Regions from separate parts of the Streptomyces sp. NPDC020489 genome, predicted to be linked through region 2. Evidence: riboswitches for the same ligand, from Rfam matches in the RefSeq annotation. Region 2 holds a riboswitch; each other region holds the start of a gene.
What was found. Region 2 has a riboswitch for thiamine pyrophosphate ahead of thiO (glycine oxidase ThiO). Riboswitches for the same ligand answer to the same signal wherever they lie in the genome.
Positions count from the first base shown of each region.

Region 1: another riboswitch for thiamine pyrophosphate. It lies ahead of ACH41F_RS28000 (thiamine ABC transporter substrate-binding protein); the one in region 2 lies ahead of thiO (glycine oxidase ThiO).
Region 3: another riboswitch for thiamine pyrophosphate. It lies ahead of thiC (phosphomethylpyrimidine synthase ThiC); the one in region 2 lies ahead of thiO (glycine oxidase ThiO).

Region 1 is NZ_JBIRUZ010000011.1:119,430-124,126, reverse strand. Features, by position in the region: gene ACH41F_RS28015 (phosphatidate cytidylyltransferase) at 1-164, shown strand, start outside; gene ACH41F_RS28010 (hypothetical protein) at 315-851, shown strand; gene rlmN (23S rRNA (adenine(2503)-C(2))-methyltransferase RlmN) at 906-2,012, shown strand; TPP riboswitch at 2,037-2,142, shown strand; gene ACH41F_RS28000 (thiamine ABC transporter substrate-binding protein) at 2,222-3,301, shown strand; gene ACH41F_RS27995 (ABC transporter permease subunit) at 3,349-4,697, shown strand, end outside.
Region 2 is NZ_JBIRUZ010000001.1:645,673-650,369, reverse strand. Features, by position in the region: gene ACH41F_RS02915 (Rv2175c family DNA-binding protein) at 1-203, opposite strand, end outside; gene ACH41F_RS02910 (NAD(P)/FAD-dependent oxidoreductase) at 341-1,504, opposite strand; gene ACH41F_RS02905 (hypothetical protein) at 1,600-1,971, opposite strand; TPP riboswitch at 2,024-2,135, shown strand; gene thiO (glycine oxidase ThiO) at 2,133-3,290, shown strand; gene thiS (sulfur carrier protein ThiS) at 3,287-3,487, shown strand; gene ACH41F_RS02890 (thiazole synthase) at 3,491-4,285, shown strand; gene pknB (Stk1 family PASTA domain-containing Ser/Thr kinase) at 4,404-4,697, shown strand, end outside.
Region 3 is NZ_JBIRUZ010000007.1:337,872-342,568, forward strand. Features, by position in the region: gene ACH41F_RS21275 (SsgA family sporulation/cell division regulator) at 1-28, shown strand, start outside; gene ACH41F_RS21280 (YibE/F family protein) at 306-2,174, opposite strand; TPP riboswitch at 2,246-2,435, shown strand; gene thiC (phosphomethylpyrimidine synthase ThiC) at 2,428-4,233, shown strand; gene ACH41F_RS21290 (hypothetical protein) at 4,412-4,697, opposite strand, start outside.

The DNA of each region.
Region 1 (4,697 bases), on a different contig from region 2:
CGCTGGGCGACCTCGGCGAGTCGATGATCAAGCGGGACCTGGGCATCAAGGACATGGGCACGCTGCTGCCGGGGCACGGCGGCATCATGGACCGGCTGGACTCGCTCCTGCCGACGGCTCCGGTCGTATGGCTGCTGCTGGTGCTGTTCGTCGGCTCCGGCTGAGCGTTCGCCGGTCCGGCCCGGTCACACTGAGGAGCCTCCGCTTCGGCGGGGGCTCCTGCCGTTTGTCGGAAGGAGGTGGCGCTCGGCGGGCGGGGCGGGAAGGATCGCGCCGGACGGCGGCATGGAAGCGGTGAGCAGGGGGGCGGGCGCATGGAGGTTCCGGAAAGCCTGGGCGGGCTCCGGGAGTGGCTGGAGCGGAACGGCGTCCCGCACACCTCGTGGGGCACCGACGGCACCAAGACCGTCCGGCAGCTGTACGCCGAGATCGAGGCCGGCGAGACGACGCTGGAGGACGATCCGCCGCTGCGCCGCGTCGACGTCGTGACCCTGCGCGTCCGGCAGGGCGGCCGGGAGCTCGTGGAGACCTCGCAGCTGATGAGCGACGGCACCGTGCGCCGACGAAACCGGCCCCCCGCCGAGAAGATCGTGCGCGACGAGGACGCGGCCGCCGCCGCACTGCGGTGCGTGGCCGAGGAACTCGGCGTCGAGGGACCGGGAGTCGTGCTGGGCCGCGTCTCCAGGCCCCGGGACCCGGACCGGCAGCCCTCCCCGTCGTACCCCGGCCTGCCGTCCGCGTACGTCTTCCACGAGGCCGAGGTCCAGGTGCCCGGCCTTCCCGCGTCGGGCTTCTGGACCCGGGAGCGCGGCGACGGCTCGGTCTTCGCCCACCTGTGGGAGTGGCGGTAGCCACCACGGACGCCGATCGGTGCACTCCGGTTGATCTGCGACACTGGTATGACCATGCCCAAGCCCGGAGAACTCACTTTCGTCGCCCCGCGCGGAGCCAAGAAGCCGCCGCGGCACCTTGCCGATCTCACTCCTGCCGAGCGCAAGGATGTCGTGGCCGAGATCGGTGAGAAGCCGTTCCGTGCCAAGCAGCTCTCGCAGCACTACTTCGCGCGGTACGCGCACGACCCGGCCGAGTGGACGGACATCCCCGCCGGTGCGCGCGGCAGGCTCCAGGAGGCGCTGCTTCCCGAGCTGATGACCGTCGTACGGCATCTGTCGACCGACCAGGGGACCACGCGCAAGACGCTGTGGCGGCTGTTCGACGGGACGCTCGTGGAGTCCGTTCTGATGCGGTACCCGGACCGGGTCACCATGTGCATCAGCTCGCAGGCGGGCTGCGGCATGAACTGCCCCTTCTGTGCCACCGGGCAGGCCGGGCTCGACCGCAATCTGTCCACCGCCGAGATCGTCCACCAGATCGTGGACGGGATGCGGGCGCTCCGGGACGGAGAGGTGCCGGGCGGACCCGCGCGGCTCTCCAACATCGTCTTCATGGGCATGGGCGAGCCACTCGCCAACTACAAGCGGGTCGCGCAGTCGATCCGCGCGCTCACCGATCCCGCGCCGGACGGGCTCGGGCTCTCGCAGCGCGGCATCACCGTGTCGACCGTGGGGCTCGTGCCCGCCATCCACCGGTTCGCCGACGAGGGCTTCAAGTGCCGGCTCGCGATCTCGCTGCACGCCCCCGACGACGAGCTGCGCGACACCCTGGTCCCCGTGAACACGCGGTGGAAGGTGCGCGAGGTGCTGGAGGCGGGCTTCGAGTACGTCGCGAAGTCGGGCCGCCGGCTGTCCATCGAGTACGCGCTCATCCGGGACATCAACGACCAGGCCTGGCGCGGTGACCGGCTCGGGCGGCTGCTCAAGGGCAAGCCCGTGCATGTGAACCTGATCCCGCTGAACCCGACCCCGGGCTCCAAGTGGACCGCCTCGCGGCCCGAGGACGAGAAGGCGTTCGTCGAGGCGATCGCCGCGCACGGCGTGCCCGTCACCGTCCGGGACACCCGTGGGCAGGAGATCGACGGGGCCTGCGGCCAGCTCGCGGCCGGCGAGCGGTAACCTGATCCCGGTACGTACATCTTCATATTCCGACAGGGGAGCGCCACAGCGCTGAGAGTGCGGCACCGGCCGCAGACCCTCCGAACCTGGCCCAGGTCATTCTGGGTAGGGAGATCGGTCACCACTCGAGCTGTTGCGCCCTGCCCGGAGCCTTTCGGAGGCTGCCGGGCAGGGCCGCGTCTCTTCCTGGTCACCCCAGGAGGAATCCAGTGAGCATCACCAAGAAGGCCACGGTCCTCGCCGTCGGCTTCGGTCTCGTCGCGCTGTCCGCGTGCGGGTCGTCCGACAGCGGCGAGTCCACCGGCGGCTCCAAGACCGTCACGCTCGTCAGCCACAACTCATGGGCCGTCTCCAAGGGCGTCCTCGCCGCGTTCGAGAAGGAGTCCGGCTACCAGGTCAAGGTCCTGGAGGACGGCGACGCCGGGCAGGCCGTCAACAAGGCCATCCTGACCAAGGACAACCCGCAGGGCGACGTCTTCTTCGGCGTCGACAACACCCTGCTGTCGCGGGCCCTCGACAACGGACTCTTCCAGCCGTACGAGGCCAAGGGACTCGACGCCGTCGACGAGCGCTTCCGGCTCGACGGCGACAAGCACCGGGTCACCCCCGTCGACCACGGCGACATCTGCGTCAACTACGACAAGGCCTACTTCAGCGAGCACGAGCTGGCGCCCCCGGCGTCCCTCGACGACCTGGTCAAGCCCGCGTACAAGAACCTCCTCGTCACCGAGAACGCCTCCACCTCCTCGCCCGGCCTGGGATTCCTCCTGGGCACCGCCGCCAAGTACGGCGACAACGGGTGGGCGGGCTACTGGACCAAGCTCAAGGCCAACGGCGTGAAGGTCGTCGACGGCTGGGAGCAGGCCTACAACGAGGAGTTCTCCGGCTCCGCGGGCGGGAAGAAGGCCAAGGCCGACCGCCCGCTCGTCGTCTCCTACGCCTCCTCGCCGCCCGCCGAGGTGATCTACGCCGATCCGAAGCCGGCCACCGCGCCCACCGGGGTCGCCGAGGGCACCTGCTTCCGGCAGATCGAGTTCGCCGGGCTGCTGAGCAACGCGAAGAACAGCGCGGGCGGCAAGGCGCTCATCGACTTCCTGATCAGCAAGAGGTTCCAGGAGGACATGCCGCTCAACATGTTCGTCTACCCGGTGACCGAGGGCGCGGCCGTGCCCGCCGAGTTCACGAAGTACGGGCCCGCCGCCAAGGACCCCGAGACCATGGCCCCGGCGAAGATCGCCGACCACCGTGACCAGTGGGTCAAGTCGTGGACCTCGCTCGTACTGAAGTAGCCCCCCGCGAGGGCCGGAGGAGGAGCGCGGCGGTACGGCTCGGCCTGATGGCCGTCCCCGTCGCGTTCTTCGGGCTCTTCTTCGCATGGCCCGTCGCCGCCATCGTGGCGCGCGGGCTCAAGGCCGACGGGGTCTGGCAGTTCGGCCGGATCACCGAGGTGCTCGGCCAGTCCGACATCCGGCACGTGCTGTGGTTCACCACCTGGCAGGCCCTCGCCTCCACCGCCCTCACCCTGCTGCTCGCGCTGCCCGGCGCCTATGTCTTCGCCCGCCTCGACTTCCCCGGCAAGCAGATCCTGCGGGCGGTGGTCACCGTCCCCTTCGTGCTCCCGACGGTCGTCGTCGGTACGGCGTTCCTGGCGCTGGTCGGGCGCGGGGGACTGCTCGACGAGCTGTGGGGCGTACGGCTGGACACCACCGTGTGGGCGATCCTGCTGGCGCACGTCTTCTTCAACTACGCGGTCGTCGTCCGCACGGTGGGCGGGCTGTGGTCCCAGCTGGACCCGCGGCAGGAGGAGGCCGCGCGGATGCTGGGTGCCTCGCGCGCGCGGGCGTGGCGGCAGGTCACGCTGCCCGCGCTCGGGCCCGCGGTGGCCGCCGCCACCCTGATGGTCTTCCTGTTCACCTTCACTTCCTTCGGTGTGGTGCAGATCCTCGGCGGGCCGACCTTCTCCACCCTGGAGGTGGAGATCTACCGGCAGACCTCGGAGATCTTCGACCTGCCCACGGCCGCGGTCCTCACGATCGTCCAGTTCCTGGCCGTCGGCTCGATCCTCGCCCTGCACGCCTGGACCGTACGGCGACGGGAGACGGCCCTGCGCCTGGTGGACGCGTCCGGGACGGCCCGGCGGCCGCGCGGGGCGGGGCAGTGGGCCCTGCTGGGCGGGGTGCTGCTCACGGTGCTGGTCCTGCTCCTGCTGCCGCTCGCCGTGCTGGTGGAGCGCTCGCTCGACGCCCCCGACCTCGGCTATTACCGCGCCCTCACCCACAGCGACGGCGGGGTCTTCCTCGTCCCGCCCATCGAGGCGGTCGGGAACTCGCTGGAGTACGCCGTCGCCGCCACCCTCATCGCCGTGGTGATCGGCGGCCTCGCCGCGGCCGCGCTGACCCGGCGGGACGCGGGACGGTTCGTGCGGGGCTTCGACGCGCTGCTGATGCTGCCGCTGGGCGTGTCCGCGGTGACCGTCGGGTTCGGGTTCCTGATCGCGCTCGACGAGCCGCCGCTGGACCTGCGGGCCTCCTGGATCCTGGTGCCGCTCGCGCAGGCGTTGGTCGGGGTGCCCTTCGTGGTGCGGACCATGCTGCCCGTGCTGCGGGCCGTCGACCATCGGCTGCGGGAGGCCGCGGCCGTGCTCGGGGCGTCGCCCTGGCGGGTCTGGCGGGAGGTCGATCTGCC
Region 2 (4,697 bases):
TTGACGACCTTCTGCTCGGCCCCGTCGATGAAGGCGGCGGGGACGTGCAGCGCGCGGTTCTCACCCCGGCGTACGGCGATGAGCTGGCCCTCCCTGACCAGCTGCCGCACACGCGTCACCTCGACATCGAGGATTTCCGCGATGTCGGGGAGGGTGAGCCAGGCGGGCACGAGAGCATCGATCTTTGCGTCAATCTCGGTCACGACATCAAGCCTGCCATCCCGCACTGACAGGAGGAAGCCGGACCCCTCCGACCAGGGGGTTCCAGCTCCCCCGCGCACGCCTCCCCGACGCCCGGCCCCGCGCCCCGCCGGCCCCCTCGCGTCCGCGTCCCCCGCCCCTACGCCGTCGCCGCCTTCAACGGCCGCGCCGGGTCGAGCAGCAGCTCCGGATCCAGTTCCGTGCCCGCCTCGATCAGCTTCCGTCCCTGGGCCAGATCCCGGGGCCGGCCCACCGCGAGGAGGGCGACCAGGCGGTTCTCGCGCAGCCAGCACACCGACCAGGCCGGCCCGGACGGGTCGCCGCGCCACAGGGCCGTGTCGGCGCGGGCGTGGTGCCCGGCGTACTGGACGAACCGGCCGAACTGCTCGGACCAGAAGTACGGCACCGGGTCGTAGACCGCGGGCGTCTCGCCGATGATGTTGGCCGCGACCGTGCGCGGCCCCTGGAGGGCGTTGTCCCAGTGGTGGACCAACAGGCGCTCGCCGTACCGGCCCGAGGGGAAGGACGCGCAGTCGCCGACCGCGTACACGTCCGGCACGGAGGTGCGCAGCCCGTCGTCGGCCACCACCTCGCCGTGCGCGCCGAGCTCCACGCCCGAGTCGGCCAGCCAGGCCGTGGCGGGGCGGGCGCCGATGCCGACCACCACGGCGCCCGCGGGCAGCCGGGTGCCGTCGTCGAGGACGACCGTGCCGGGCTCGACACGCGCCACGCGCGTGCGGGTGCGCAGGTCGGCGCCCGCGTCGGCGTACCAGGCGCCCATCGGCGCCGCCACCTCAGCGGGCAGCGCGCCCGCGAGCGGCCGTTCGGCGGCCTCCACGACGGTGACCGAGCAGCCCGCCTCACGCGCGGCGGTCGCGAACTCGGCGCCGATCCAGCCCGCGCCGACCACCACGATGTCGTGCTGCCGGGCGAGCACCGGCCGCAGCCGCTCGGCGTCGTCGAGGGTGCGCAGCAGATGGACGCCGGGGACGCCCTCCGCGCCGGGCAGCCGGATCGGTTCGGCACCGGTGGCGAGGACCAGGACGTCGTACGGCACGGGCCCGGACTCGGTGTCCAGGGTGTGCTCGGCGGGGCGGACGCCCAGGACCTCGCGGCCGAGTTCGAGTCCGATGCCGAGCGCCTCGAAGTCGACGTCGAAGGCGGAGCCCTCGGCCTTGCCGAGCAGGACCGCCTTGGACAGCGGCGGCCGGTCGTACGGCTGGTGCGGCTCCGCGCCGATCAGGGTCACGGTGCCGGTGAAGCCCTGCTCGCGCAGCGCGACCGCGGTCTGCACGCCGGCCATGCCCGCGCCGACCACCACGACCCGCCGTGGCGCCTGTGCCTGCGTCTGCGTGTCCTCGCTCACCTGATCACCATAGACAACTGACAATTTGTCAGTCAGGAGTCGTGCGCAGTGACCTGCTCCACACCTGCCGCGATCTGCTCCACGACACTCGTCCCGCTGCCGGGCCGGGACTCCCACTCCCAGGTCTCCTCCAGGCGCACGCGCCCGTCCGGGAGTTCGACCACGGTGGACACGCAGTGCCCGGACGCGGTCGTCCCGTCCTGCCTCAGCTGGACGTACCGGAAGTCGAGCCGGTCCCCGTCCCGGGTACCCACCAGATGCCCCCGCACGACGTCCCCGCCCGCGTACTCGGCCCAGATCTCGCCGTCCTTCTCGTGGTACGTGAAGCGGGTGCGCGTGCCCACCTGGCCCGGGGCCTGGTCGGCGACGGGGGCGAGGACGAGGCCGTCCAGCGAGCGGGGCATGACCGTGGGCTCCCTTACACATGCGGTGCTCTGCGGGCTAGGGTGGCCACCGTAGAGCACTCGCGGGAGCCCGGACGCACCGGGCTGAGAGGGAGGCTGGCGGCCTCCGACCGTACGAACCTGATCCGGGTCATGCCGGCGAAGGGAGGGGCTGGACGCCCATGTCCTCACGTACGTCAGACGTCCTCGTCATCGGGGGCGGCATCATCGGCCTGGTCACGGCCTGGCGGGCCGCACAGCGCGGTCTCGCCACGGCCGTCGTGGACCCCGAACCCGGCGGCGGGGCCGCCCAGGTGGCCGCCGGGATGCTGGCCGCCGTCACGGAACTGCACCACGGCGAGCAGACCCTGCTGGGCCTGAACCTCGCCTCGGCCCGCCGCTATCCGCGGTTCGCGGCCGAGCTGACCGAGCTGACCGGCCAGGACCTCGGCTACCGCCGCTGCGGCACGCTCGCCGTCGCTCTGGACGCCGACGACCGCGCCCACCTGCGCGAACTGCACGCTCTCCAGCGGGAGTCGGGCCTGGAGTCGGAGTGGCTGTCCGGGCGCGAGTGCCGGCGTCTGGAGCCGATGCTCGCGCCGGGGGTGCGCGGCGGCCTGCGGGTCGACGGGGACCACCAGATCGACCCGCGGCGGCTGGTCAAGGCGCTGCTGACCGCGTGCGAGCGCGCGGGGGTGGTCTTCCACCGCGCGTGGGCCGAGCGCCTGGAGGTCGTACGGGACCGGGCCGCCGGTCTCACGACGACGGACGGCACGCGGCTGGGCGCGGGACAGGTCGTCCTGGCGGCCGGCAGCCTCAGCGGGCGGCTGGCCGGGGTCCCGGAGGCCGTACTGCCGCCGGTGCGGCCGGTGAAGGGGCAGGTGCTGCGGCTGACCGTGCCGCCGCGGTACGCGCCGTTCCTGAACCGGACCGTGCGGGCCGTGGTCCGCGGCAGCCAGGTCTACCTGGTGCCGCGCGAGAACGGCGAGCTGGTGGTCGGGGCGACCAGCGAGGAGCTGGGCTGGGACACGACGGTGACCGCGGGCGGGGTGTACGAGTTGCTGCGCGACGCCCATGAGCTGGTCCCCGGCATCACCGAGCTGCCGCTGACGGAGACCCGCGCGGGGCTGCGTCCCGGCTCGCCGGACAACGCGCCGCTGCTCGGGCCGACCGAGCTGCCCGGGCTGCTCCTGGCGACCGGCCACCACCGCAACGGCGTACTGCTCGCACCCGTCACCGGCGACGCGCTGGCCGACGTCCTGACCACGGGCGAACTCCCCGACGAGGTGCGCCCGTTCACCCCCAGGCGATTCAGGGAACTCGTGGAGCAGCCCGCATGAACATCTCTCTCAACGGCGAGCCGCGCGAGGTCGCTCCCGGCACGGCTCTCGACACCGTCGTACGGGCCCTCACCCCGGCGCCCTCCGGCGTGGCCGCCGCCCTCAACGAAACCGTCGTCCCGCGCGGACAGTGGTCCTCGACGCCCCTCGCCGAGGGAGACCGCGTCGAGGTCCTCACCGCCGTCCAGGGAGGCTGACCCATGGCCGACGATCCCTTCCTCCTGGGCGGTACGACGTACTCGTCCCGCCTGATCATGGGCACCGGCGGGGCGCCCAGCCTGGACGTGCTGGAGCGGGCGCTGGTCGCCTCCGGGACCGAGCTGACCACGGTCGCGATGCGCCGCGTGGACCCGAACGTGCACGGCTCGGTCCTGTCGGTGCTGGACCGGCTCGGCATCGCGGTGCTGCCCAACACCGCGGGCTGCTTCACCGCGGGCGAGGCCGTGCTGACGGCCCGTCTCGCGCGCGAGGCGCTCGGCACCGACCTGGTCAAGCTGGAGGTCATCGCCGACGAGCGCACCCTGCTGCCGGACCCGATCGAGCTGCTGGACGCGGCGGAGACGCTGGTCGACGACGGTTTCACGGTGCTGCCGTACACCAACGACGACCCGGTGCTGGCCCGGAAGCTCCAGGACGTGGGCTGTGCGGCGATCATGCCGCTCGGCTCCCCGATCGGCTCCGGGCTCGGCATCCGCAACCCGCACAACTTCCAGCTGATCGTCGAGCACGCGCGCGTGCCGGTGATCCTGGACGCGGGCGCGGGGACGGCGTCGGACGTGACGCTCGCGATGGAGCTGGGGTGCGCGGGTGTGATGCTCGCCTCGGCGGTGACGCGGGCTAGGGAGCCGGAGCTGATGGCCCACGCGATGCGGCACGGGGTGGAGGCGGGCCGGCTGGCGCACCGCGCGGGGCGCATCCCGCGGCGGCACTTCGCCGAAGCCTCGTCGCCCGCCGAGGGGTTGGCGCGGCTCGATCCGGAACGTCCCGCGTTCTGAACGTACGTTCGAGAGGGGCCGGGAGTCGTGGCGACGTCCGTCACAGGACGGCTTCAGTCCCGCCCCGATCTCGCCCGAACCGGCGGCCCTGTCAGTCGCGGCTCGTACACTCACCTGCGTGGATACGACCCTTCAGGACCCTTTGGTCGGGCAGGTGCTCGACGGGCGTTATCGCGTGGACGCGCGGATCGCGGTCGGCGGGATGGCCACGGTCTACCGGGCCGTGGACACCCGCCTGGACCGCGTGCTCGCGCTGAAGGTGATGCACCCGGGCCTCGCGGCCGACGGCACCTTCGTGGACCGGTTCATCCGCGAGGCCAAGTCCGTCGCCCGGCTCGCCCACCCCAACGTGGTGCAGGTCTTCGACCAGGGCACCGACGGGTCGTACGTCTACCTGGCCATGGAGTACGTG
Region 3 (4,697 bases), on a different contig from region 2:
CCTGGCGGAGGAGCAGAGCGCCGGCTGAAGCGTTACGGCACGGAGGGGGCGTAACGCTTCAGCGCGGGCGTGGGGCTCGCGCAGGAACGCTTCTCCTTCGGCGGGGCCTGGGTCTGCCTCGGCCGGGGGCGGGGCCCCTCCGGCGCGGTCGGAGCGGGCCCCCTCCGGCGCGGCCGGCCGTGCCTTGAAGTCGCCCAGGGCCGCGCCATGGTTGCTGCTTCGAGGAGGCTCCTTCGGGGTGCTCTTCCCGGCGGCTGGCACGGCGGCCCTACGGTGCCCCCCGCACGGCAGTCCGGTCAGTCCGGTCAGCGCTTGCGCCGTCGGCCCCGTCCGCCTCGCACCACCGGGATCGGCTGGGTGCCCGACGAGCCCGGCCGGACTCCCGCCGCACTCAGGTCGCCACCCGCGGGGGCGGTCGGGGCGCCCGGAGCGGAACCCGACCCGGACCCTGACCGGTCGGCCGAGACCACCAGCGCCGCGAGGGCGGTCGTGACCGGCACCGATGCGACCAGGCCGATCGAGCCGACCAAGGTGCGCACGATCTCCTCCGCGACCAGCTCGCTGTTGGCGACCGTCCCGACGCTGCTCTGTGCGATGGAGAACAGCAGCAGCAGCGGTAGCGCGGCGCCCGCGTAGGCGAGGACGAGCGTGTTGACGACGGATGCGATGTGGTCGCGGCCGATACGGATGCCTGCGCGGTACAGACCTCGCCAGCCCATCGACGGGTTGGCCTCGTGCAGCTCCCAGACCGCCGACGTCTGAGTGACCGTCACGTCGTCGAGGACACCGAGCGATCCGATGATGACGCCGGCGAGCAGGAGGCCGCTCATGTCGATCGACGGGTACAGGCCATGGATCAGACCGGTGTTGTCGTCCGTGTTGCCGGTGAGCGCGGCCCAGCCGATGAAGAGCGAGCCGAGAATGCCGATCAGCAGCAGTGAGATGAGTGTGCCCAGCACCGCCACGGATGTTCGCGCGGACAGTCCGTGGCACAGGTACAGGGCGATGAGCATGATGGCGCTCGCCCCGACCACGGCCACGACCAGCGGGTTCGAGCCTTGCAGGATCGCGGGCAGGATGAAGAAGTTCAGGATCAGGAAGCTGATCGCCAGCGCGACCAGCGCCATGAGACCTCGCAACCGCCCGACGACCACGACGGCGAGCGCGAAGATACCGGCGAGCAGCCCCATGGGGAGCCTGCGGTTGACGTCGGTGACCGAGTACTGGAGGTCCTTGGGCGCGGAGGGCTCGTACGCGACCACGACTTCCTGGCCCTGACGCAACTGCCGCGACTGGTCCGGCTGCACGATCTCGGTGAACGTACGGCCCTTGTCCTTGCCGGTGTCGACCCGGATCGTCGCCTTCTTGCAGTCGCCCTCAGCCTGCTGCTGGGCGGAGGACCCCTCGGCGGTGGAGGTGTCGCCGGTCGGGGTCTCGCCAGAGGCGTTCACCGACTTGCAGCTCACGCTCACGACCTTGGTGACCGTGGCCTGTTGGGTCTGCCGGTCGAAGCCGACGCCGGTGCGCTCGTGTCCCGGCGCACCCCCCGGCCACAGCACGGCGAGCCCGACGATCACGGCGACACCGAACGGGATGAGGACGGCCGCGATGACCTTGCGCAGATGCTGGGAGACGGGGGCCGCGGGTCCGTGACTGTGGCTGTGGGAGTGACCGTGCCCGCCACCGCCCCGGCCGATACCGTCGCCGCCCCGGCCGCCATCGCCACCGTCACCGCCCCGGCCGCCGCCACCCGAGCCGCCGCCGGAACCTGAGCCGTCACCGGAACCCGAGCCACCGCCGAAACCCGGGCCACCCCTCTGCCCATGCCCCGGGCCGCCGTGCCCGTCTCCCCGATCGTGCCCATGCCCATGCCCATGCTCACGCCCACCACCGGCGTCGTGCCCGTGCCAGTCGTCAGAACCGGAACCGGAACCGGAGCCGTACCCGGCGCCGGAGCCGTACCCGGCAGGACCGAACCCAGGCGCCTGGTCGTACCCAGGTCCTTGGCCGCCCCCAGGCGCCTGGCCACCCCCGGCTCCTTGGCCACCCCCCGGCCCACGGCCGTACCCCGGCTCCGGCCGGCCCCCCGGTCTCGGGCCGTTGCCCGGCCCGCTTCCGGGGCCGGGCCTGCGCGGGGGCTCGGGTGGGTACGGGGGCTGAGGTGTCGTGGTCACCGACCGATCATCGCAAGAACGACAGGGGCCCTCTGTTCACCGCGCCCGAATTGACGCTAGCGTGGGGGCACCTTTGTACACGCGGGAGCTCGGAGCACCGGGCTGAGAGGGCGCTGACCTCCGTCCCAGCGATGTTTCACGTGGAACATCGTCACCAGCGAGTGACGTTCCACACGAAACGTCGGCAGACGGAAGCCGCTGCGTCGACCGCCGAACCTGTTACCGGGTAATGCCGGCGTAGGGAGTAGGTCTCATGACCATCGAGGACGCACGCACGCCTGCCTCCAGCCAGGACGAAGCGCTCATTCAGGGTGAAACGTCAGCAGAAGGCGGGAAGTCCATCGGCTGGCACAAGGCGTATGTCGAGGGCTCGCGCCCCGACCTGCGGGTGCCGGTCCGTCAGGTGCATCTCACCAACGGGCAGTCGGTCACGCTGTACGACACATCGGGCCCGTACACCGATCCCCTGGTCGATACCGACGTCCGCCGTGGCCTGGCGCCGTTGCGGGAGAACTGGATCATCGCCCGGGGTGACACCAAGGAGTACGCGGGCCGTCCTGTCCGCCCCGAGGACGACGGCATCAAGCACACCTCGCCGCGCGGCGGCAATCTGCGCAACCTCGACGCGGTCTTCCCGGGGCGCCCCCGGCTGCCGCGTCGCGGCCGCGACGGCGTGGCGGTCACGCAGCTTGCCTACGCCCGCCGCGGCGAGGTCACGCCGGAGATGGAGTACGTGGCTCTCCGGGAGAACGTGTCCCCCGAGGTCGTCCGGGAGGAGATCGCGGCCGGCCGCGCGGTGCTCCCGGCCAACGTCAACCACCCGGAGATCGAGCCGATGATCATCGGCAAGCGGTTCCTGGTGAAGGTCAACGCCAACATCGGCAACTCGGCGGTCACCTCCTCCATCGAGGAGGAGGTCGAGAAGATGACCTGGGCGACCCGCTGGGGCGCCGACACCGTGATGGACCTGTCCACGGGGCGCAACATCCACACCACCCGCGAATGGGTGCTGCGCAACTCCCCCGTGCCCATCGGCACGGTGCCGCTCTACCAGGCGCTGGAGAAGGTCGACGGCCGCGCCGAGGAGCTGACCTGGGAGATCTACAAGGACACGGTCATCGAGCAGGCCGAGCAGGGCGTGGACTACATGACGGTCCACGCGGGCGTCCGGCTGCCGTACGTCCCACTGACGGCGAACCGCAAGACCGGCATCGTCTCGCGCGGCGGCTCGATCATGGCCGCCTGGTGCCTGGCCCACCACAAGGAGTCGTTCCTGTACGAGAACTTCGAGGAACTCTGCGAGATCCTCGCCGCCTACGACGTCACGTACTCGCTCGGCGACGGCCTGCGGCCCGGTTCGATCGCGGACGCCAACGACGAGGCGCAGTTCGCGGAGCTGCGCACGTTGGGCGAGCTCAACACGATCGCCAAGAGCTTCAACGTACAGACCATGATCGAAGGCCCGGGGCACGTCCCGATGCACAAGATCAAGGAGAACATCGACCTCCAGCAGGAGATCTGCGAGGAGGCGCCGTTCTACACCCTCGGCCCGCTGACCACGGATGTCGCCCCGGCGTACGACCACATCACCTCGGGCATCGGCGCCGCGATGATCGCGTGGTGGGGCACGGCGATGCTCTGCTACGTCACGCCCAAGGAGCACCTGGGCCTGCCCAACCGTGACGACGTGAAGACCGGCGTGATCACCTACAAGATCGCGGCCCATGCGGCGGACCTCGCCAAGGGGCACCCCGGCGCACAGGAGTGGGACGACGCGCTGTCGGACGCCCGCTTCGAGTTCCGCTGGGAGGACCAGTTCAACCTGGCCCTCGACCCCGACACGGCCCGCGAGTTCCACGACGAGACCCTGCCCGCCGAACCGGCCAAGACAGCCCACTTCTGCTCGATGTGCGGGCCGAAGTTCTGCTCCATGAAGATCTCCCAGGACATCCGTCGTCGGCACGGCGGCAGTCAGGAGGAGATCGAGGAGGGCATGGCCCAGAAGTCGAAGGAGTTCGCGGCGGCGGGGAACCGGGTCTATCTGCCCCTCGCCGATTGACCGCCGGCTCCCGCTGATCGGATCCGCGGCTGGGCCGAGCCGCGGATCCGGCGCACGGGGCGTCGGACGCCCCGCCGCGGATGCGCACGTCGTAGGAGTGCTCGGCGTCCCGAGCCGGACGGCCGGCTTGCGCCCCTCGCCCGGCGGAACTCGCCGACGGAGGCGCGCAAGCCGGGGGTCACTCCGGCTGGTGCTCCGGGCCGCCGAAGTCCGGGCTGGTGTAGTCCGGGCTCGTGAAGCTGGGCCGGGGGCTGGCGGGGCCGTCGTCCGGACTGGTGAAGCCGGGGCGGTCGTAGCCGAGCTGCGGCATGCGGCTGGTCGGTGCGGGCGGCGCCGGGCGGTGCAGGGCGGCCGCCGTACCAGGATCGGCGAGCGCGTCGCGCAGGAACGGCAGCACACCCCGCTCCAACAGGGCCTCGCACCAGGCTTCCCTGGCCCGGGACACCTCCCCACTCAGCTCGCCG